3 regions of the Streptomyces sp. AC602_WCS936 genome follow, and region 1 is predicted to be linked to each of the others. Evidence: riboswitches for the same ligand, from Rfam matches in the RefSeq annotation. Region 1 holds a riboswitch; each other region holds the start of a gene.

The links. A riboswitch is a leader RNA that binds a small molecule or an ion and turns the genes downstream of it on or off. The one in region 1 is predicted to bind cyclic di-AMP.
Positions count from the first base shown of each region.
Region 2: it holds a riboswitch for cyclic di-AMP, as region 1 does, so the genes downstream of both, KUM03_RS03895 (transglycosylase SLT domain-containing protein) here and KUM03_RS30485 (M23 family metallopeptidase) in region 1, are expected to answer to the same signal.
Region 3: it holds a riboswitch for cyclic di-AMP, as region 1 does, so the genes downstream of both, KUM03_RS08220 (M23 family metallopeptidase) here and KUM03_RS30485 (M23 family metallopeptidase) in region 1, are expected to answer to the same signal.

Region 1 covers NZ_JAGMUF010000112.1:155,989-163,700, forward strand. The annotation lists gene KUM03_RS30465 (MBL fold metallo-hydrolase) at 1-1,171, opposite strand, end outside; gene KUM03_RS30470 (carboxymuconolactone decarboxylase family protein) at 1,349-1,936, shown strand; gene KUM03_RS30475 (TetR/AcrR family transcriptional regulator) at 1,989-2,609, shown strand; gene KUM03_RS30480 (SGNH/GDSL hydrolase family protein) at 2,638-3,423, opposite strand; gene KUM03_RS30485 (M23 family metallopeptidase) at 3,657-4,613, opposite strand; cyclic di-AMP (ydaO/yuaA leader) riboswitch at 4,618-4,775, opposite strand; gene KUM03_RS30490 (tyrosine-protein phosphatase) at 5,198-5,995, shown strand; gene KUM03_RS30495 (DUF6126 family protein) at 6,005-6,127, opposite strand; gene KUM03_RS30500 (helix-turn-helix domain-containing protein) at 6,124-6,789, opposite strand; gene KUM03_RS30505 (aspartate aminotransferase family protein) at 6,866-7,712, opposite strand, start outside.
Region 2 covers NZ_JAGMUF010000008.1:239,622-247,333, reverse strand. The annotation lists gene KUM03_RS03910 (glycosyltransferase family 2 protein) at 1-691, opposite strand, end outside; gene KUM03_RS03905 (GNAT family N-acetyltransferase) at 753-1,817, opposite strand; gene KUM03_RS03900 (HAD family hydrolase) at 2,094-2,903, shown strand; gene KUM03_RS03895 (transglycosylase SLT domain-containing protein) at 2,957-3,448, opposite strand; cyclic di-AMP (ydaO/yuaA leader) riboswitch at 3,453-3,620, opposite strand; gene KUM03_RS03890 (polyprenyl synthetase family protein) at 4,320-5,330, shown strand; gene KUM03_RS03885 (DUF2092 domain-containing protein) at 5,594-6,853, shown strand; gene KUM03_RS03880 (ABC transporter ATP-binding protein) at 6,893-7,712, shown strand, end outside.
Region 3 covers NZ_JAGMUF010000017.1:110,438-118,149, reverse strand. The annotation lists partial or broken gene KUM03_RS08235 (GNAT family N-acetyltransferase) at 1-137, opposite strand, end outside; gene KUM03_RS08230 (HPr family phosphocarrier protein) at 338-619, shown strand; gene KUM03_RS08225 (GntR family transcriptional regulator) at 773-1,468, opposite strand; gene KUM03_RS08220 (M23 family metallopeptidase) at 1,689-2,453, opposite strand; cyclic di-AMP (ydaO/yuaA leader) riboswitch at 2,466-2,630, opposite strand; gene KUM03_RS08215 (pitrilysin family protein) at 2,822-4,210, opposite strand; gene KUM03_RS08210 (pitrilysin family protein) at 4,207-5,574, opposite strand; gene KUM03_RS08205 (DNA topoisomerase (ATP-hydrolyzing) subunit A) at 5,895-7,712, shown strand, end outside.

The DNA of each region.
Region 1 (7,712 bases):
GATCGTCGTTGCACGACGCGGCAGCGGACTCAATAGACCTCGGACGCCGCCACGGACGCGCGATCGGACCCGACACCGCCCGCCACCACGCCTCCACCGGCTGCTCCCCCGCCGGCTCGAACGGCTCACCCGGCCGCGGGAACGCCACCGCCTGACCCGCCTCCCCGGCCGCGTCCTTCGTCCACTCCCCCGGCTCCGCCCAAGCGTGCGGCGCCAGGTTGAAGGTCCCCCAGTGGATCGGCAGCAGCACCCCGCCGGGAGAGCCTGCCTGCAGGTCCAGGTGGGCGCGCACGCCCTCCTCGGGCGTCATGTGGATGTCCGGCCAGAACTCGGCGTACGCCCCGAGCTGGATCATCGTGGCGTCGAAGGGACCGTGGGCGGCGCCGATGTCCTTGAAACCGTCGAAGTAGCCGGTGTCCCCGCTGTGGAAGACGCGGTGCTCCTCACCGGCCACGACCCAGGACGCCCAGAGGGTGTGCTGCGTGTTGCGCAGGCCGCGTCCGCAGAAGTGGCGGGCCGGGGTGGCGGTGAGCGTGAGGCCGCCGACGCGGGTCGACTCGTGCCAGTCCAGTTCGCGCAGCCGGTCGGCGGACACTCCCCAGTGTTCGAGGTGGGCGCCGACGCCCAGCGGCACCGCGAACAGGGTGTCCGTGCCGGCCAGCGCCTTGATCGTGGGCAGGTCCAGGTGGTCGTAGTGGTCGTGGGAGATGACGACGACGTCGACCGGGCCGAGGGCCGCGAGCGGGACCGGGACCGGGTGCAGCCGTTTCGGCCCGGCGAAGGGGAACGGGGAGCACCGCTCGCCCCACACCGGGTCGAAGAGCACCCGCTGTCCGTCGATCTCGGCGAGCACGCTGGAGTGGCCCATCCAGGTCAGGCGCAGTCCGGTGGCGGGCGGCCGGGCGAGGTCGGCGAGTGTGGTGGCGTGCACGGGGACGGTGCCCCGCGGGGCGCGGCCGAGCCGCGACTGCTTGTCGAAGTAGATCTTGGCGAACTCGCGGGCCGAGCCGGAGGGCCGGGTCCGGGCGGTGCCCCCGGGGTTCTGGAAGACGCCGTCGCGGAAGTTCGGCGATCGGCGGATGCGCGCCATGCGCGCGCCGGTGGGGTCCGCGCCGAAGGCCGCGGGCAGCGGCAGGCGGAGCCCCTGGTTCGGGGAACGGAAACCGGCCACGGTACCTCCAGGTGAAGTGGATCGGGCTCTCATTGTCGTCTCGTGCGACTCTCGCCCGACGTCACTCGAACGACCGATGTCACATCCGTGTTCCCTCCGTCCGTCGTACCGGTGTGGGCGCCCGGCAGGAGCGCCCGGAAGCGCACGGCACGACCGACGGACAGGAAGGTGGCCCCCATGGCCCGCGTATCTCTCAACCCGCCCCGCACGATCTTCTTCCGCGTGATGGAGTGGTACTCCCGGCGGACGTACGGCAAGGTCCTGGACCCCGGTAAGGCGCTCGCCCACAATCCGCGGGTGCTCTGGGGCTACCTGCGGTTCGAGCAGTCCGTCGCGAAGTGGAAGAGGCTGGACGCCGACCTGAAGGCGCTCGCCGTGATGGCCTCGGCCGCCTCGATCGGCTGCTCGTGGTGCATGGACTTCGGATACTGGGAGAACGCCGAGCGCGGCATGGACCGCCGCAAGCTCCACGACGTGCCGGTGTGGCGGGAGAGCGACGCCTACACGCCGCTGGAGCGGGACGTCATGGAGTACGCCGAGGCGATGACGGCGACGCCGCCGGCGGTCGGTGACGAACTCGCCGCCCGGCTGCGTACGGCGCTGGGCGAGTCGGCGTTCGTGGAGCTGACGGCCATGGTCGCCGTCGAAAACCTGCGTTCCCGCATCAACGCGGCGCTCGATCTGACCAGCCAGGGCTTCAAGGACTCGTGCGAGGTGCCCGGCGCCAGGCCCACGGACACGGCCACCACCGCGACGGCGGACTGAGCCTCCCGGCGGCTGTCGCCGCAGGTCCGGGCACCTGTATAGGGTGACGGGCGTGGGGAGAGTCCGGTTGAGTGTGGCGCAGCGGCGCGAGGAGCTGCTGCGTGCGGCCGTGGAGCAGATATCGGCGCGGGGCGTGGCGGCGCTGCGGATCGCCGACGTGGCCGCCGCGCTCGGGGTCAGCAACGCGCTGGTGCTCTACCACTTCTCCACGAAGGAGAAGCTCGTCGCCGCCGCGTTCACGCATGCCGCCCAGGACGATCTCGCGCGCCTGCGCAAGCTGCTCGGCCGGCGCACGTCGGCGCTGCGCCGGCTGCGGGCGGCCGTGCGGTGGTACGCCCCGACCGGGCAGGCCAAGGGCTGGCGGCTGTGGATCGAGGGCTGGGCGGCGGCGCTGCGCGAACCCGCGCTGCGGGAGGTCACCCGGGAGCTGGACCGGCAGTGGAAGGCGGCGCTCTCCGGGGTCATCGCCGAGGGCGTGGCCGCCGGGGAGTTCCGGTGCGCGGATCCCGACGGCGCCGCCCTGCGCCTGACCGCCTTCCTCGACGGGATGGCCGTGCAGCTGACGTCGTACGCGGGCACGGTGCCCCGGGCGCGGGCCCGCGAGTGGACGGACGAGGCGCTCGCCCGGGAGCTGGGCCTGGACCGGGAGACGCTGACGGCGTCCCGCGACTAGCACCAGCGCGTTCAGAGCGGCGAGTACGTCAGGCCACCGAAGAGATCCGCATCCTGATGTCGTCCGCCGACAGCGTCCCCTTGGCGCTCACGTGGTCGCCCGAGGACTCGCCGCGCAGCCGGCGTCCGAACCACGGCACCAGGTACTCGCGGGCCCAGTGCACGTCGTCCCGCCGGACGTCCAGGGTGCCGCGGGGCGGCAGCGGCGGCCAGGGCTGGTCCGGGTCGGCGGGGACGGGCAGGCCGAGGACCTGGCCCGCGCGCAGTGCCACCCGCGTGTGGCCCTCCGGCGACAGGTGCAGCCGGTCGGCGTCCCACGCCCTGCGGTCCTGGACGGTGCGCAGCGACCACAGGTCGAGCACGGGGCAGCCGTAGCGGTCGGCGACGGCACGGACGTGTCCGTTGTACGTGGCGATCTTGCCGCGCAGGTGCTTGAGGACGGGCACCCCGCGGGTGTCGAATCCGGTCGTCACCAGGACGGTGCCCGCGGCGGCGGTCAGCGCGGCCACCGCCCGCTCGAACCGCTCGGCCACCTCGTCGGGGTCGGTGCCGGGCCGGATGATGTCGTTGCCGCCGGCGCAGAACGAGACCAGGCCCGGCGCGAGTTCGACGGCCCGCGGCACCTGCTCGGCCACGATCTGGTCGAGCAGCCTGCCGCGTACGGCGAGGTTCGTGTACGTGAAGTCGCCCTCGGGGCGCCGGTCCGCGAGCAGTACGGCGAACCGGTCGGCCCAGCCGACGAACGCCCCGTCGGGGCCGGGGTCGCCGACGCCCTCGGTGAAGCTGTCCCCCACCGCCACGTACGACCCGATCACTGTTCTGCTGTCACTCTTCGAATCGTCTGCCACATCGGCCCATCATTCACCTCGGAATGTGACCTACGCGACCGTAGGAAAGGGTTGACGGGCGGTGAGAAACACCACGCCTAAAGTGTTCACCAATTCAGGAATACGCCGGAGGGCGGACAGGCCGAAGGCCGGACCCGGGGATCGGGGTCCGGCCTTCGGTGGCGCGGGGCCGCGCCGAAACGGTCGTCAGGAAGCGGCCGTCAGAGAGAGACGCCGTGCGAGCGCAGGTACGCGATCGGGTCCACGTCCGAGCCGTAGTCCGGGGTGGTGCGGATCTCGAAGTGCAGGTGCGGGCCGGTGACGTTGCCGGTGGCACCCGACAGGCCGACCTGCTGACCCGCCGTCACGGACTGGCCGGCCGAGACGGAGAGGGAGGACAGGTGGGCGTACTGGGCGTAGTGGCCGTCGGCGAGCTGGATGACGACCTGGTTGCCGTAGGCGCCGCCCCAGCCGGCGGAGACGACGGTGCCCGCGCCGACGGCCTTGAGCGAGGTGCCGGTCGGGACGACGAAGTCGGTGCCGGTGTGGTAGCCGCTGGACCACATGCTGCCCGACTGGTGGTACGGGGTGCCGATGGTGCCGCTCGGGACCGGCGAGACGAAGCCGCTGGTGGTGCCGGCGGACTGGGTGCTCTTGTCGGAGGAGCCGGAGTCCGAGGAGGAGGCCTTCGCGGCATCCGAGGACTTCTCGGCCTCGGCCGACTCGGTCTTCTCGGAGGACGACTTCTCGGTCTGGGCGGGCTTCTCGGCCGCGGGCTGCTCGGCGGCGGGCTGCTCGGACTTGGCGGCCTGGCCGCCGAGCGTGAGCTCCAGGCCCGGGTGGATCAGCGACGGGTCGGACCCGACGGCCTCGCGGTTGTCCGCGTAGAGCTTCTTCCAGCCGCCGTCGACGTCCTGCTCGTCGGCGATCTTCGAGAGGTAGTCACCGCTGCGCACGGTGTACGTGCGCGAGTCGGAGTTCTTCTCGGCGGCGGCCTTCTCGGCCGACGTCGGAACGGACTGCACGGCCTGCTCGGAAACGGACTGAGCGGGGGCGGCCTGGGCACCGGCGGCACCCATCAGCGGGAGCGCGAGCGCGGCGCCGCCGGTTCCGGCGACGGCGATGGCACGGGTCAGGCGCATGGCCTTGGTACGGCGGTGCTTACCCTTCGCGGGCATGGCGAATTCCTCTCCGGCGCCTGCGAGGTGAGCTGTCGGGTTCGGGCTGGAGATGCCCGGCCGCGCCGAGACGCGGCTTAACCCCAAGCCGTTCCGGGAACCGGAACAGGCGGTCGTACCTGTGGGTCCCCCGCTCCTGCCGTGTACGGGTGGTGGATGAATGCGGGCTCCGGTCGGCGGCAGGATTAGGCGTCCGTCCGGATCGGTGGTGAACGTAAGGGACCAAGACGCACAGGGACAAGCGAGGGGTTGCATGGGCGGGTGTTCCGGCTGATCCATTACCGGGAATGCCCGTCACACTCCGTCGATTCCTGAGGCGCCGTTTCTCGTGAACGGCCATGAAAACCGGCTGAATTACGTGAACATGACGGGCAACGCACCGTCACGGATATGACGCTGCTCACGCACCTCTCCCTCAGCCCCTTTTATTCCGCAGCGAGTTGGAATTAAGGCGCCATTTCGGACAGAAAGCCCAGAAGTGGCGCAGTCGGTTGACTTCGCCCCTGCGTCTTCGCACCGTGCCGTATCGTCGAGTGGCACCCGTCGGCGAGCGGCGCCGGCGGGGCGGAGTGGGAGGAGCCCCCGTGACGCAGCAGGTGCCGTCGACCGAACCCGAGCTGGCCGGGGTGCGCAACTTCCGCGACGTGGGCGGACTGCCGACCGTGGACGGACGGAGGGTGCGGCAGGGGGTGCTGTTCCGCAGCGGCCACCTCGCGCACGCCACCGGGGAGGACGCCGCGTTCCTGTCCTCGCTGGGTCTGCACACGATCTTCGACTTCCGCAACGCCGCCGACCAGAAGCTCGACGGCCCGGACGTCGAGCTGCCGGGCGTGCGCAATGTGAACCTGCCGCTGAGCGACCCGGCCGACGGCGCCGAGTTCTGGAAGATGGTCCGCGACGGCGACCTCGACCAGCTGCGCGAGATCCTCGCGGACGACAAGGGCGCCCAGCGGATGATCGACTCGTACCGCATGATCATCAAGGAGCGCACGGCGGAGCACTCCCGGGTGCTGCACGCGCTCGCCGAGGACAGCGTCCCCGCCCTGATGCACTGCGCGGCCGGCAAGGACCGCGCGGGTCTGTCGATCGCGGTCACGCTGCTCGCCCTCGGCGTCGAGCGCGACGCCGTCGTCGAGGACTACCTGAAGTCGAACGCCACGCACCGCCGCTACAAGGTGCGCCGCAGCAGCACCGCCGCCTCCGCCTACTCCCCCGAGGTCATGGAGCTGCTCAGCCCCCTCTTCGACGCGCGCGCCGAGTACCTGGCGGCGGCCTTCGAGACCGTCGAGCAGACCTGGGGCGGCGTCGACGCCTACCTGGAGAAGGGTCTGCGGATCACGCCGCAGACCCGGGAGCGGCTGCGCGAGCGGATGCTGGACTGAGCCGGCCGCTCACCCGCTGTTGGCACCCACCTCGAAGAGCAGGTAGATGAAGGCTGCCAGCACGTGCCCCACGACGAGGTAGATGAAGAGCCGCACCCAGAGTGCGCGCGGGAACTTGTCCTGCATGTTCATGATGTCTCTCCAGGGAAGGGGTGGCCCGGCGTGGTGGCCGGCCCCAGGCACAGCGCCGCCGTCGGGCTCTGGAGCAGCGTGTGGACGAAGAGGAGCTCGACCCCGTCGGCGTCCTGAGCGGCGATGCGGTGCGGGGTCAGCGAGTCGAAGTGCGCGCTGTCCCCCGGACCGAGCCGGTGCACCGCGTCCCCGAGCCGGAGCCGCAGCCGGCCCCGCAGGACGTGGATCCACTCCTCACCGGGATGCACCCGGACGATGTCCCCCTGGGAGCCGTGCGGCACGTGCACGCGCAGGGCCTGCATGCCGCGACCGGCCCCACCGGCCTGCCAGTACGTCCAGCCGCCGGCGAAGGTCGGCTCCATGGCGTCGGCCCGCACGACCGCGTCCCGGTCGGCGGCCGTCTCGCCGAGCAGTTCCGAGACGGTCGTACCGTAGACACGGGCGAGGGACAGGAGCATCGGCAGCGAGGGCTGGCGCTGCCCGGTCTCCAGCCGGGACAGGTGGGCAGGCGACAGTCCGGCGGCACGGGCCGCCGCCTCCAGGGTGAGGACGGCCCGACGCCGCAGGGCACGCAGCTGTGGCGCCACGACGGACACCGCGTCCGCCGGCGGCTCCGGTGCCGACGACTCCGGTGCCGGCGGCCCGGTCTCGTGGGAGGTCATGCCTCCCATTCAGCCCCAGCTTTGCCCGGCAGGCAATTTTCTTGCCCGTGAGGCAAAAGGTGCCCGTGGTGACCCGCTAACGGTTGGCGACCGCCTGCTTGACCAGCGTCTTCCCGAAGTCCCACATCAGGCCGCCGCCGTTGTGCGCGTCCTCCATCACCTCGGTGAAGGCGTCGACGAACCGGTCCGCGTCCGCCGTGTCGATGATCAGCGGCGGGATCAGCTTGATTACCTCCAGGTGGTCGCCGGAGACCTGGGTCAGGATGTGGTGGCGCTGCAGCAACGGCACCACGACCATCTGCGCGAAGAGCCCCTTCCGGGCCGCCTGGAGCATCGTCCAGCGGCTGCGCAGCTTCAGCGACCGGGGCCGGCCGAACTCGATGCCGATCATCAGCCCCCGGCCCCGGACGTCGGCGAGCAGCTCGTAGCGGTCCACCAGCGCCGCGAGCCGGGACTTCAGCCGCTCACCGACCGCGGCGGCGTTCGCGACGATCTCCTCGTTCTCCATCACCGACAGCACCGCGAGCCCGGCCGCCATGGCCTGCGCGTTGGACCCGAAGCTCGCCGAGTGGACCTGCACCCGGTCCATCGAGGAGTACACCTTCTGGAAGATCCAGTCCTTGCCCAGCGTGGCCCCCACGGGCACGTACCCGCCGGACAGCGCCTTGGCGACGCACACCAGGTCGGGCTCCACGCCCTCCTCGTGCTGGAAGGCGTAGAACCTGCCGGTCCGGCCCAGCCCCGTCTGCACCTCGTCGGCGATCAGCAGGGCCTTGTGCCGGTGCAGCAGCTCCTGTGCGGCGCGCAGATAGCCGGGCGGTGCCTCGTGCACGCCCTTGCCCTGGACGGGCTCCACGATCAGCGCGGCCACGTCGCCCTTCTTCAGCTCCCGCGCCAGGGCGTCCACGTCGCCGAGCGGGACG
Region 2 (7,712 bases), on a different contig from region 1:
GCAGGATCAGCCCCGTGGTACAGCCCAGTCCCGGGTCGGTGGCGAAGGGCGCGGTCAGTTCGGTGAGCCAGCGCGGGTCGGCGACCACGTCGTCGTCGGTGAAGGCGACCACCTGGCCGCGTACGGCCGCCAGGCCCCGGTTGTGCGCGATGGCGAGTCCCGGCACCGGTTCGCATACGTACCGCACCCGCTCGCCGTACTTCCGCTCGACCAGTTCCCGGGTCTCCTCGGTCACGGGCGCGTTGTCGACGACGACGACCTCGAAGTCCGGGTGGTCCTGGGCGAGCAGCGAGTCCAGGGCGCGGGCCAGTTGGCCGGCGCGTTCCCGGGTGGCGACCACGACACTGGCGGACGGCGGCACGGGCAACGGCTCCGGCGGCGCCTGCGGGGGCAGCTCCCGGGCGAGCCCGGCCAGCACCGCCACCGGGTCCGCGCCGTCGGGCACCTGCCCGAGGAGGGTGCCGACGGGCTGCCCCGCACGTCTGACCAGTACGAACACCGAACCGGGCGTGACCGGTGGGCCGCCCGGCCCCGGTCTCAGCGCTACGCCCTCGTCGCCAGGGTCGCCCCCCGCCCCCGCCGCCCCCCGAGCACCGGGCAGATCCAGTTCGGCGACCTGCACCGGCCCGATGCCCAGGAACTGCTCGATCTCCCGCCGTGTCTCCCGCCGCGCACGCCGCCCACCGGCCATGCGCCCACCCCCTCGTGGTTGCCCTCTGCATCCCGAAACATCCCGAACGACCTGCGCGCCGTCACGACCGGCGCAGCCGGCCCGCTCCCCGCAGCGTCCGCACCGCCAGCGACGCCAGCCGCGGCCTCCCGCGCACGAAACCGTGCGCGCGGCGGACCGGTTCGCGGCCCAGCCAGTGCAGCGCGGCGCCCGCTCCCGGACGCGTCGCCGCGCCCTCGTACACGGGCAGTTCGCCGGTCTTCAGCGAGTCCTTGTACTCCGCCGGGCCCCGCCCCATGTCGAGCATGCCGATGCCCTCGGCAGCTGCGGCCTCGGCCATCCGCAGGTGCAGGACCAGCCCCGGCGAGTACTTGGCGAAGTCCGGGTCGTACGCCGGGAACCAGCACGCCAGGACCGTCGCCGAGCGCAGCCCGAAGTGGGCGGCGATCGGCCGTCCGCCGGCGTAGAGCACGGACAGCGTGCCCGTGCACTCGGTCGCCCGGGTCCCGGCCAGCCGCCCGACGAGCCGGGTGATCCACTCCTGGGCGAACCGGTCCCGGCGCCCCGTCCTGCGGTATTGCGCCGATTTCCAGCCCATGAGGGCGCGCAGCGCGGCCGGGTCCCGCTCGTCGAAGACGAAGCGCACGTCCCCGACCTGGCGGCCGAGCCGGCGCTCCTTGGCGAGGGTCGTCTTCAGGAACTTCGGCGACCGCGCGCGCAACGCGCTCTCGTACGCCGCGTACCCCTGCTCCACGTCGATGACGTAGGTGGCGTGCTCCTCGGCGGCGTGCGGCACGAACAGTCCCTGCTCCGCCTCCAGGTTGTCGAAGGCGAAGCTGGACAGGGAGCAGGCCCGCAGCAGTCGGCGGGTGTCCGGGGCGAGGTCCTGGCGGAGCACCGCCCCCTGGCAGTCCGACACCCCGAGCCCGATCGCGCGGCCCTGCCCCAGCGGCCCGCGCTCGTGCGGCAGGAAACCCGCCGCCTCGCCGCCGTCGTACACCACCGCCACCCGCGCCCGCGGCCGTACCCGGCCCACGACCTCGGTGAACTCCGGTTCCATGAACGGATTGCGTGGTGCCGACGACTTGGCGCGCAGCTCGCGCCAGCGTTCCCGTTCCCCCTCGCCCAGTTCCTCCGGCCTGAGCACACGCACACGTCCGCTGTTCAACCCGACCCCCCGATCAAGTCCCCCCTGGACACAAGGAAGGTACCTCCGGGGCCGCCCGGCCGGTAGGCAGCGGACCATCTTGTTGCCAACCGGTGCACAGGCCTTTAACCGGCTTTAGCCGATGATGTGCCAGGTTTCGGACACGTTCGGGCGTCGTCGTGCGTAGTCGGACGTACTCGCGGCGTCCTCGTTCGGAAGCGGTCCGGAAGCGGTCGCGGGTGAGTCGGGCACGTGCCGCGTCCGTATTCTCTGATCATGGACCGCACCGCATATTCACTCGTCGCCACCGACCTCGACGGCACGCTGCTCCGCGGCGACGACACGGTCTCCGACCGGTCGCTGGCCGCGCTGGCCCGGGCGGCCGGCGCCGGTGCGCGGCACCTGGTGGTGACGGGGCGGCCGGCGCCCCGGGTGCGCCCCCTCCTGGACCGCCTCGGCTGCACGGGGCTCGCGGTGTGCGGACAGGGCGCGCAGGTGTACGACGCGGGCGCGCACCGGATGCTCTGGTCGGTCACCCTGGACCGGGAACTGGCCGAAACCGCGCTCGGCAAGATCGAGGCGGAGGTCGGGCAGGTGTACGCCGCGGTCGACCAGGACGGGGTGGACGGCCTCACCCTCATCGAGCCCGGGTACCTGATGCCCCACCCGACGCTGCCCGCGGTGCGCGTCGACCGGCGCGACGAACTGTGGGCCACGCCGATCAGCAAGGTGCTGCTGCGTCACCCCGACCTGTCCGACGACGAGTTGGCGGCGACGGCGCGCGCGGTGGTCGGCTCGCTGGCCACGGTCACCATGTCGGGTCCGGGGACGGTGGAGCTCCAGCCGTGCGGCATCACCAAGGCGACCGGCCTCGCGCTGGCCGCCGAGCGCCTGGGAGTGGGCCGGCGGCGGACGATCGCCTTCGGGGACATGCCCAACGACATCCCCATGTTCCACTGGGCGGCCCACGGCGTCGCCATGGCCGGCGCCCACCCCGAACTCAAGGCGGTCGCCGACGAGGTCACCACGACGAACGAGGACGACGGCGTGGCCGTCGTCCTCGAACGGATCTTCAGTACCTCTTAGCGCAGCTCAGCTCAGTACGCGCCTGGTACGGCTCAGTACGCGCCTGGTACGGCTCAGTACGCGCCGAAGACGTTGTCGATCGAGCCGTAGCGGTCGGCCGCGTAGTTGCAGGCGGCGGTGATGTTGGCGACCGGGTCGTACGGGTCCCAGGAGGTGCCGGGCACGTGGTACGCCTGGAAGGTCGGGTCGATCACCTGGAGCAGGCCCTTGGACGGGGTGCCGTTGACGGCGTTGATGTCCCAGTTGTTGATGGCGAGCGGGTTGCCGGACGACTCCCGCATGATGTTGCGGTGAATGCCCTCGTACGTGCCCGGGATGCCGTGCTGCGCCATGACGTCCAGCGACTCCCGGATCCAGCCGTCGAGGGTGTTCGAGTACGTCGTCGTGGCGGTGGCTGCGGCCGGCGCGGCGGCCGGGGTGGCCGCGGAGGCGCTGGTGGCACCGATGAGCGGCAGGGCGAGCACCGCGGCGCCGGTGCCGGCGACAGCGAGCTTGCGGGCGAGGCGGCTGGTGCGGGCGTGACGGTTCTGACCGTTGGCAGACATGCTGAGTCCCTCTCCTTACGCCTGCGAGGTGAGCTGTCGGGTTCGGGCGGGGAGGTGCCCGGCCGGGCCCTGACGGGCACGGCTTCACCCCTAGCCGCTCCGGTGGTGACCGGTGCGGCGACTTACCTGGGTCCCCCGCTCCTGCCGGCGAGTGTGTTGGCGGATGACTGTGCGTCCGGGCGGTGGCAGGATTCGGCGTCCGCCCGACAGGCCGGGAACGTATGCGAGAGCACATGTCCGGAACAAGTGCAGGAATCACCCAACGCGCCTGTTGACCTTGGTCTGGGGCATTTGGGGCGCTTGATCCTTTGCGGCTGCCAAGCTTCAACTCGCTTGCGGGGCAAAGGGAGGGCGCAGTCGGCGGCCGGGTTGCCTGCGGGCGGCGTGAAGTGAGCCAACTCACCGCCCTCAACAAGAGCGGCAAATCGGGCATTCAGCTTAAGTGTGAGTCAATCGTCCGCAGGTTGGGAGGGCTTCGGAGGCGGGTGCGTGGCCGGTTCGGGGTGCCGTCGGGTGGGCTTCGTATTCGGCCGCCGCGCCGTCCGGTGTTCACGAGCGCGTCGTGCGGGCATGCGTTCGTATCGGATACGTATCGGAGGGAGGGCCGAGTGGGTGACGTACTCGGAGTGCGGGCCGTTGGGAGGAGTGATGTGATCTTCGGTGGCGGCTTTCGGCCTCGAGGATGTCGATCGATATCTGCTCATATCGCCTGATCAAAAACATACCGCGCATGATCCGATACCGACCGGCCTGTAACGGTGGGCGCTAGCGGTGATCGAAACGTGACCGGATACGCTGACTTGAGTGGTGGCAGCGACCTATCGACAAACCAGGTAATCGCCAGTAGACACCAGCAGACAGGAGACCCCTCGTGACCGTCGTCGGGCCGTTCGGGCTGAGCGTGCGGGACCAGGCTCTGGAAGCCGATGTCCAGGCCGGATTGGTTGCGGTCGAGGAAGGGTTGCTTGAGGCAACCAAAAGCGAGGTGCCCTTCATCACGGAGGCCGCCCAGCACCTGGTGCGGGCCGGCGGCAAACGGTTCCGGCCACTGCTGGTGATGCTCTCGGCCCAGTTCGGCGACCGCTACGCCCCCGGCATCGTGCCCTCGGCCGTCGTCGTCGAGCTGACCCACCTCGCCACCCTGTACCACGACGACGTGATGGACGAGGCCGCTGTGCGCCGCGGGGTGTCGAGCGCCAACACCCGCTGGGGCAACTCGGTCGCCGTCCTCACCGGCGACTTCCTCTTCGCCCGCGCCTCCCAGATCCTCGCCGACCTCGGGCCCGAGGCGGTCCGCGTGCAGGCCCTGGCGTTCGAGCGGCTGGTCACCGGCCAGATCCTCGAGACGGCCGGACCGCAGGACGGACGTGACCCGGTCGACCACTACCTGGACGTGCTGGGCGGCAAGACGGGGTCGCTGGTGGCGGTCTCCTGCCGGTTCGGCGCGATGATGTCCGGCGCCGACGAGACGGTCGTCGACGTGCTCACCCAGTACGGCGAGCGGCTCGGCGTCGCCTTCCAGCTCGCGGACGACGTCCTGGACATCGCCTCCGACTCCCACGAGTCCGGCAAGACCCCCGGGACCGACCTGCGCGAGGGCATCCCGACCCTGCCGGTGCTGCGGCTGCGCGAGCGCGCGGAGCGGCTGGGGCTCGCCGAGGACATCGCCCTGTCCGAGCTGCTCGACTCCGACCTGAGCGACGACGTCCGGCACGCCGAGGCGCTGCGCCTGCTGCGCGCCCACCCCGCGCTGGAACAGGCGCGCAAGGACACCGTCCGGTACGCCAGGGACGCCCGGGCGGCGCTGGCCCCGCTGCGGGAGTGCGAGGCGAAGTCCGCGCTGGTGGAGCTGTGCGACGCCGTGGTGCACCGGGCCGGCTGAACGCGCGGCGCGGTGACCCGCCTCACGTCGTAGGCGTACCCCGCCCCCTACGGGCCGGGGGAGGCGCGGCCCGTCCGTGTCATCCCGCAGGAGTACGCGGAGTTGAGTCCGCGGTCTGACGCTTCTTCCCGGCCGATTTGGTCAGATGGACACCACGGAAAACACCAATCCTCACCGATTCGGGTGAGAATGGCGGCTCACGGGTGAGACGACGAGTGCGAGGTCGCGAGACAGCCGCCGCCGACGACGGAGGTAGGGCACAGATGGCACCGATCGATTCCGACGACAACAGGACCGCCGGGGAGGGCGAGGACTCGCGCGCCGGACGGCGCAAGGCCGCGCGCTACGTCGTCCCGGTCGCGGTGATGGGAGTGGCGGCCGCGACGATCGGGCTCGTCCCCGCGATCGCCGACTCCGGGGACCCGGACCTCCCGAAGGTCACGGCGGAACAACTCATAGAGAAGATCGCCAAGTCGGACGTCGAGCAGCTGTCCGGCACGGTGAAGATCACCACGGATCTGGGCCTGCCGAACCTCGGTGGCCTGGAAAGTGGCCTGATGTCCGGTATGTCCGGCGCGCCGGGTGCGGCCGGTGAGGAAGGCGGCTCCGCCGCCGACCCGTCGGCCAAGCTCACCGAGCTGGTGTCCGGCACCCACACGCTGCGGGTCGCGGCGGACGGCCCCGACCGGCAGAAGCTTTCCCTGCTGGAGAACGCCGCCGAGTACAGCCTGATCCACGACGGCAAGGACGTCTGGGGCTACGACAGCGCGTCCAACGAGGTCTACCACTCGACCACGTCCGAGGCGGCCGGGCAGTCGGAGAAACAGAAGAAGCCGGAGAAGCAGTCGAAGCCGGAGCAGGACGTCCCGGCCACGCCGAAGGACTTCGCCGACCAGGCCCTCAAGGCGGTCGACGACACCACCTCCGTCACCGTCGACGGCACCGCGCAGGTGGCCGGCCGGGACGCCTACCGACTGGTGATCGAGCCCAAGCAGGAGGGCTCCACGGTCGGCGCCGTCAGTATCGCGGTGGACGCGAAGACCGGCATGCCGCTGAAGTTCACGCTCACCCCGGCGAGCGGCGGCGCCGCCGTCGTGGACGTGGGCTTCACCCAGGTCAGCTTCGCGAAGCCGGACGCGTCGACCTTCGACTTCACCCCGCCCAAGGGCGCGAAGGTCACCGAGGGCGACGAGATGGCCGGGGCGCCGGAGCACGGGCGCGAGACAGCCGGCGCCGACCTGGCCGGGGAGCTGGACGGCCTGGAGGTCATCGGCGAGGGCTGGAACTCCATCGCCACCTTCGACACCGGGGGCCAGGGCCTGCCCACGGCCTCCGCGGGCGGCGACGCCGGTGCCCTCGGCGGCTTCCTCGGCTCCTTCGGCGACCAGGTCAAGGGCGACTTCGGCTCCGGCACGGTCTTCAAGACCCGCCTGGTCAACGCCCTGATCACGGACGACGGCAAGGTCTACGCCGGTGCCGTCACCAAGGACGCGCTGGTGAAGGCGGCCGACGCGGCGCAGTAGACGCCGGACCGTAGCAGGAGCGACGAGGAGAGGGAGCCGATGGCCGAACCGTCCGCCACGGAGCGTAAGCACCCGGAGCGCGGGAGCGGGGACGACGCCGTCATCTCCACTCGCGCCCTCACCAAGCGCTACCGCGGCGGACAGCTCGCCGTGGACGGTCTCGACCTGGCCGTCCCGGCGGGCAGCGTCTTCGGCTTCCTCGGCCCCAACGGCTCCGGCAAGACCACCACCATCCGCATGCTGATGGGCCTGATCGAGCCCACCTCGGGCACCGCCGCCGTACTCGGCAGACCGGTCCCGCGCGACGCCCGCGCGGTACTGCCCCAGGTCGGCGCCCTCATCGAGGGCCCGGCCCTGTACGGCTTCCTCTCCGGCCGCGACAACCTGCTGCGTTACGACGCCGCCGACCCGACCGCCGACCCCCGCACCCGGCGCGAACGCGTCGCCGCCGCGCTGGACCGGGTGGGCCTCGCGGCGGCCGCCGGCAAGAAGGCGAGGGCGTACTCGCTCGGCATGAAGCAGCGCCTCGGGCTCGCCGCGGCGCTGCTCCAGCCGCGCCGCCTGCTGGTCCTGGACGAGCCCACCAACGGACTCGACCCCCAGGGCATGCGCGAGATCCGCACACTGGTGCGCGAACTCGCCTCCGACGGCACCACGGTCTTCCTCTCCTCCCACCTGCTGGACGAGATCGAGCAGGTGTGCACGCACGCCGCCGTGATGGCGCGGGGACGGCTGATCACTCAGGGCCCGGTCGCCGACCTGTCGGCCGGGGCCCGCGGCCGGCTGGTGGTGACCACGCCGGATGCGGGGGAGGCGGCCCGGGTGCTGAAGGAGCAGGGGGCCGGTGACGTCGTCGTCG
Region 3 (7,712 bases), on a different contig from region 1:
ACCTGCTCGTAGAAGCTGACCAGGCGCTCGGCGTCATCAACGGTGATGGGGCGGACGCGCGCGGTGCCGCCGTCGCGCAGCACCACGTCGGCCTCCCAGTGGGCGGGATACTCGTGCCGGTCCGACGAGGTCTGCATGGGCCCCAGAGTACGGCTCGCGTACGACAACGGCGCGAGGCAGTCTGTGGAGGACGGAAGGTCGGGCCGAGGCCGCGGTCCGACGGTCACGCGGGGCGGCGCACGGCGCCGTCCCGGCACGCTTCACGATGTGGGAAACTGGTCTAGACAAGACTGGTCTAGACAACATGAAACCTTGAACACCTGAAGGGCAGCATCACATGGCTGAGCGCCGCGTCAACGTCGGCTGGGCCGAGGGCCTCCACGCCCGCCCCGCCTCCATCTTCGTCCGAGCCGCCACGGCCACAGGCGTCCCGGTCACGATCGCCAAGGCCGACAGTTCCCCCGTCAACGCGGCCTCCATGCTGGCCGTCCTCGGCCTCGGCGCCCAGGGCGGCGAGGAGATCGTCCTCGCCTCCGACGCCGAGGGCGCGGACGCCGCCCTCGACCGGCTGGCGAAGCTGGTCACCGAGGGCCTCGAGGAGCTTCCCGAGACCGTCTGACCGACGGCAAGAGCAATGCCGAACGGCCCGCCCGGAGCACCGGGCGGGCTTTTCTTTTCCCCTCTCCACGAACCGCGCTACCGATTTTCGAGGGCATTCGCAGGCAGCGCAAAATACCCCTTCAATCAATACCTCTTGTATATGGGCCGCGTGTTAATACCGCAGGCTCGGCGTGTTTACGGCACGTTGCGAATTCCTCACGCTCTCGGTCCGCCCGCCCTCGGGGGCGAACCGCAGTCGGTACGCGGGAGCGGACCGCTCGGTGTGCAGCGCCATGAGCGCCCGCGCGCGCTCGCCGTCGCCCCGGGCCACCGCGTCGGTGATCGCGCCGTGCTCCGCCCAGCAGCCCGCCGGATCGGCCGGCGCCGCCACGGCGTACATCCAGGCGATCTTGCGGCGCAACTGGGTCAGCAGGGACGCCAGGGAGGGACTGCAGGCGGCCTGGGCGAGGGTCTCGTGGAACCACCCGTCCAGTGCGCGCAAGTCCTCGCCGCGGCCCTGCCCGGCACGTTCCTGACCGAGCCTGACCAGCCCGCGCAGCACCTTGAGGTGGGCATCGGTGCGACGCCGGGCGGCCCGTGCGGCGCCCAGGGGTTCCAGGAGGGCACGGGTCTCCAGCAGGTCGGCGGCCTCCTGTTCGGTGGGTTCCGCGACGCACGCGCCCGCGTGCCGCCGGGTCACCACGAAGCCCTCGGCCTCCAGCGTGCGCAGGGCCTCGCGGACGGGGACGCGGGAGACTCCGTAGCGGCGGGCGAGGAGTTCCTCGGTGAGGCGGCCGCCGCGCCCGTGGACACCGGCGACGATGTCGTCCCGGATCGCCGTGCACACCGAGTGCGCCGGAATACGCATGCCCGACCTCCGCCTTGATCCCCGTGAAACGTCGACGATTGACGCGTGTTCAGTGACTCTAGGCCAGTCAAGCGGATATCCGACGGCGGGCCGGATTTCATGGACATTTTTTGGACAGCGGTCGCGTTCCCGGACCACACGTGGAAATGCGAAAGGCCCCCGCTCAGGGAGCCGGGGCCTTTCCAGAACCTTACCGAACCTTGCCGTCAGCGGTCCGTCGTCAGACGTTCACGCCGTGGGAGCGGAGGTAGGCGACGGGGTCGATGTCCGAGCCGTACTCGGCGCCCGTACGGGCCTCGAAGTGCAGGTGCGGTCCCGTGACGTTGCCGGTGGCACCGGAGAGGCCGATCTGCTGGCCCGCGGAGACCGACTGGCCCACCGAGACGCCGATGGACGACAGGTGGCCGTACTGCGTGTACGTGCCGTCGTGCATCTTGACCACGACCTGGTTGCCGTACGCCCCGCCCCAGCCGGCCTCGACGACGGTGCCGACGCCGACGGCGTGCACGGTGGTGCCGGTGGAGGCGTGGAAGTCGATCCCGGTGTGGCTGCCGGAGGACCACAGGGAGCTGCCGGCCTGGTAGGCGGTGGAGACGTACGAGGCGGTGATCGGCGACACGAAGGTGTTGAGGCGCTTGCGTTCCGCCTCCCGCGCGGCGCGCTCCTTGGCCTCGCGCGCCTCTTCGGCCGCTTCGGCGGCCCGCTCGCGCGCGGCCTCCCGGGCCGCCTCGCGGGCGGCGGCGAGCTGGGCGGCCTGCTCCTGGGCAGCGGCCTGGGCGTCGATCTCGTCGGCTATGGAGTCGCCGATGGAGATGACCGGGGTGATCCCGGTCTGCTCCGCCTCGGGCTCCGCGGCGAGCGCCGGTGCGGCGAGGGTGCCGACGACGCCGGTGGTGGCGAGGGCCGCGACTCCCGCCGCGCGGGCGGTGGTGCGGTGCATCCGGCTGGGACGGCGGTGCTTCCCGGTGGCGCGCGTGAACGCCATGTAGAGGCTGTTCCTTTCCTTCCCTCTCGCCTACCGGGTTAGCTGACGGGTTCGGAGGTGGAAGGTCTCCTACGGGCCCCCTCGCTGCACGCGCGGGCGTCCGATTCACCCCAGGGACTGCGGTGGGTCCCCGGCTCCCCTGGCTCGCGCCGTACGGGGACTCGGCGATGACTGTCCGGTGCCGCGGGTGCGGCGTACTGCCTGACGAACAGCCCGGAAGACGCTAAGCGCGGCTGCCTTCAATCCTCAAACGCAACAAGCTTTTTGTAGCGCATGCCACAGGGCAGACGGGCCGTCTCTCCCTCAATTCGGACAAACGGCGGCCCTGGTGACACTCGGGTCACCAGGGCCGCCACGCGCGCGTGGCGCTACTCGGCCGACACCACGGTGACTTCACCGATGCCGAGGGCCTCGACGGGCGTCTTGATCTGCGCGGCGTCGCCGACGAGCACCGTCACCAGGCGGTCCACCGGGAAGGCGTTCACGACCGCCGCCGTGGCCTCCACGGTGCCGGTGGCGGCGAGTTGGCGGTAGAGCGCGGCCTGGTAGTCGTCGGGCAGGTGCTGCTCGACCTGGTCGGCCAGCGTGCTCGCCACGGCCGCCGCCGTCTCGTACTTCAGCGGCGCCACGCCCACCAGGTTCTGCACGGCGACGTCGCGCTCGGCGTCGGTGAGTCCGCCTTCCGCGAGCGTGCGCAGCACCGTCCACAGGTCCTGCAGCGCGGGGCCGGTGTTGGGGGTGTCGACGGAGCCGCTGATGGCGAGCATCGCGGCGCCGGTGCCGTCGGGCGCGGAGAGCAGGACCTGCCCGAATGCCCGTACGCCGTAGGTGTAGCCCTTCTCCTCGCGCAGCACGCGGTCCAGGCGGGAGGTGAGGGTGCCGCCGAGGCAGTACGTGCCGAGGACCTGTGCGGGCCAGACGCGGTCGTGCCGGTCGGCGCCGGTGCGGCCGATCAGCAGCTGCGTCTGGACGGCGCCGGGACGGTCCACGATGACGACCCGGCCCCGGTCGTCGGCGGTCACCGGGGGCACGGGGCGCGGTTCGGCGGCGGAGCCGGTCCACGCGCCCAGGGTGTCGCCGAGCAGCGCGCCGAGGTCGATGCCGGTGAGGTCGCCGACGACCACGGCGGTGGCCGTGGCGGGACGCACGTGCTTCTCGTAGAAGGCCCGTACGGCGGCGGAGTCGACGTTCGCCACCGTCTCCTCGGTGCCCTGGCGCGGGCGCGACACGCGTGAGCCGGCTGGGAACAGCTCCTTGGAGAGCTCCTTGGCCGCGCGGCGGGCCGGGTTGGCCAGCTCGTGCGGGATCTCGTCGAGCCGGTTGCGGACCAGGCGTTCGACCTCGCCGTCCGCGAACGCGGGTGCCCTGAGGGCGTCGGCGAGCAGGCCGAGGGCCTTGGCGAGGCGCGAGGCGGGCACCTCCAGGCTCAGCCGGACGCCGGGGTGGTCGGCGTGCGCGTCGAGGGTGGCGCCGCAGCGCTCCAGCTCGGCGGCGAACTCCTCGGCGGAGTGCTTGTCGGTGCCCTCGGAGAAGGCGCGCGCCATGATGGTGGCGACGCCGTCGAGTCCGGCGGGCTCGGCGTCCAGGGGCGCGTCGAGGAGCACCTCCACGGCGACGACCTGCTGGCCGGGCCGGTGGCAGTGCAGCACGGTGAGGCCGTTGTCGAGGCTGCCGCGCTCGGGGGCGGGGAACGCCCACGGCTTGGGCTCGCCGCCCTGCGGCTGGGAGTGGAAGTCCATGGTGGCGAGCTCGGTCACTTGGCCGCCTCCTCGTTCTCGTCGGTGGCGTCGTCCGCGTCGGCGGCGGTCTCGTCGGCGGGGGCGGTGGGCTCGTAGACGAGCACCGCGCGGTTGTCGGGGCGCAGGCGGGCCCTGGCGACCTCCTGGACCTCCTCGGCCGTCACCTCGAGCACCCGCTGCACGGCGGTGAGGGCGAGCTGGGAGTCGCCGAACAGGACGGCGTAGCGGCACAGTTCGTCGGCGCGGCCCGCGACGGTGCCCAGGCGGTCCAGCCACTCGCGCTCCAGCTGCGCCTGGGCGCGCTCCATCTCCTCGGCCGTCGGGCCCTCCTCGGCGAACCGGGCGAGCTCCTCGTCGATGGCGGTCTCGATGACCGGCACCTCGACGTCACCGGACGTCTTCACGTCCAGCCACCCCAGGGAAGGCGCTCCGGCGAGCCGCAGCAGGCCGAACCCGGCGGCGACGGCCGTGCGGTCGCGGCGCACCAGCCGGTTGTAGAGGCGGGAGGACTCGCCGCCGCCCAGGACGGTGAGGGCCAGGTCGGCCGCGTCGCACGCGCGCGTGCCGTCCTCCGGCAGGCGGTAGGCCGCCATCAGGGCGCGGGCCGGGACTTCCTCCTCGACGACCTCGCGCAGCTGCTCGCCCATGATGTCGGGCAGTGAGCCGTCCCGTGGGGGCTGCTTGCCGTCGTGCGAGGCGATGGAGCCGAAGTACTTCTCGATCCAGGCGAGCGTCTGCTCGGAGTCGATGTCGCCGACGACGGACAGCACCGCGTTGTTCGGCGCGTAGTACGTGCGGAAGAACGCCCGCGCGTCCTCCAGGGTCGCCGCGTCCAGGTCGGCCATCGAGCCGATCGGCGTGTGGTGGTAGGGGTGCCCCTCCGGGTAGGCCAGGGCGGTGAGCTTCTCGAAGGCGGTGCCGTACGGAACGTTGTCGTAGCGCTGACGGCGCTCGTTCTTGACGACGTCGCGCTGGTTCTCCATGGACTCCTCGTCCAGGGCGGCCAGCAGGGAACCCATGCGGTCGGCCTCCAGCCAGAGGGCGAGCTCCAGCTGGTGGGCGGGCATGGTCTCGAAGTAGTTGGTGCGCTCGAAGCTCGTGGTGCCGTTGAGCGAGCCGCCGGCGCCCTGCACCAGTTCGAAGTGGCCGTTGCCCTTGACCTGGGCGGAGCCCTGGAACATGAGGTGCTCGAAAAGGTGAGCCAGGCCGGTACGTCCCTTGACCTCGTGGCGCGAACCGACGTCGTACCAGAGGCACACCGCCGCGACCGGGGTCAGGTGGTCCTCGGAGAGCACCACGCGCAGGCCGTTGGCCAGGCGGTGCTCGGTCGCTGTCAGGCCGCCGGAGTCTGCCTGGGCTGTGGCCGTGTGACCCATGGGCATGTACGTCCCTTCGATCGCGGAATGCTGAGCGGAGTCAGCCGGGTGGAAACACTGGTCGGAACTGCGGAATTCCGCCGATCCTGCCGATCCTGCCACTGTATGCAAGCGTGCGGGCGGCCGGTGGAGTTCCCGGACCGCGTACGCCGAGAGCGAGAACGGGGTCGGCGGCCCGGGGACGGGCGTGCGGAACGAGGGCGTACTCTGCGGGCAGCGCCGGGCCGGGCAGCCCGTGACGGGTCCTGGTCGGTCGCTGTCAGTGCCGCGGTCCACAATGGACCGCGTCAGATCACCGTTCACGCTTCAGCAAGGAGCCGGCAGCGATGGCCCGCCGTAGTACGAAGACCCCGCCGCCCGACGACTCGTACGAGGAGAAGATCCTCGACATCGACGTCGTCGACGAGATGCAGGGCTCCTTCCTCGAGTACGCGTACTCGGTCATCTACTCCCGTGCGCTGCCGGACGCCCGGGACGGCCTCAAGCCCGTGCACCGCCGCATCGTCTACCAGATGAACGAGATGGGCCTCAGGCCCGAGCGCGGTTACGTGAAGTGCGCCCGCGTCGTCGGCGAGGTCATGGGCAAGCTGCACCCGCACGGCGACGCGTCGATCTACGACGCCCTGGTGCGCATGGCCCAGTCCTTCTCGATGCGCGTGCCCCTGGTGGACGGCCACGGCAACTTCGGCTCGCTGGGCAACGACGACCCGCCGGCCGCCATGCGGTACACCGAGTGCCGGATGGCCGATGCCGCCGGCCTGATGACGGAGTCCATCGACGAGGACACCGTCGACTTCGGCCCGAACTACGACGGCCAGGAGCAGGAGCCGGTGGCGCTGCCCGCCGCCTTCCCCAACCTGCTGGTCAACGGCGCCTCCGGCATTGCGGTCGGCATGGCCACGAACATGCCGCCGCACAACCTGCGCGAGGTCATCGCGGCCGCCCGGCACCTCATCCGGTACCCGAACGCAGACCTGGACGCGCTGATGAAGCACGTGCCGGGCCCCGACCTGCCCACCGGCGGCCGGATCGTCGGCCTGCCCGGCATCCGGGACGCCTACGAGACCGGCCGCGGCACGTTCAAGATCCGCGCGACGGTGTCCGTGGAGACCGTCACGGCCCGCCGCAAGGGCCTCGTCGTCACCGAGCTGCCCTTCGCGGTCGGCCCCGAGAAGGTCATCGCGAAGATCAAGGACCTGGTCGGCTCGAAGAAGCTCCAGGGCATCGCGGACGTCAAGGACCTCACCGACCGCGAGCACGGTCTGCGCCTGGTCATCGAGATCAAGAACGGCTTCGTGCCCGAGGCGGTCCTCGAACAGCTCTACAAGCTGACGCCGATGGAGGAGTCCTTCGGCATCAACAACGTCGCCCTGGTGGACGGCCAGCCCCTCACCCTGGGCCTCAGGGAGCTGCTGGAGGTCTACCTCGACCACCGCTTCAACGTGGTGCGGCGCCGCAGCGAGTTCCGCCGAGGCAAGCGCCGGGACCGTCTGCACCTGGTCGAGGGCCTGCTCGTCGCGCTGGTGGACATCGACGAGGTCATCCGTCTCATCCGCTCCAGCGAGAACTCGGCCGAGGCCAAGCAGCGCCTGATGGAGCGCTTCTCGCTGAGCGAGGTCCAGACCCAGTACATCCTGGACACGCCGCTGCGCCGGCTCACCAAGTACGACCGCATCGAGCTGGAGGCCGAGAAGGACCGGCTCAACGCGGAGATCGAGGAGCTGACCCGGATCCTCGACTCGGACGCGGAGCTGCGCAAGCTGGTCTCGGCCGAACTGGCCGCGGTCGCCAAGAAGTTCGGCACCGACCGCCGCACGGTCCTGCTGGAGTCGTCCGGGGCGCCGGTCGCCGCCGTTCCGCTCCAGGTGGCGGACGACCCGTGCCGGGTGCTGCTGTCCTCGACCGGTCTGCTCGCCCGCACGGTGAACGACGAGCCCCTGGTCACGGACGCCAAGGCCAAGCGGGTCAAGCACGACCTGATCGTCTCGGCGGTGCCCGCCACGGCACGCGGCGAGGTGGGCGTGGTGACCTCCGGCGGGCGGCTGCTGCGGGTGAACGTGGTGGACCTGCCCCAGCTCCCTGAGTCCATGCCGACGCCGAACCTCTCGGGCGGCGCGCCGCTCGCGGAGTTCGTGTCCCTGGAG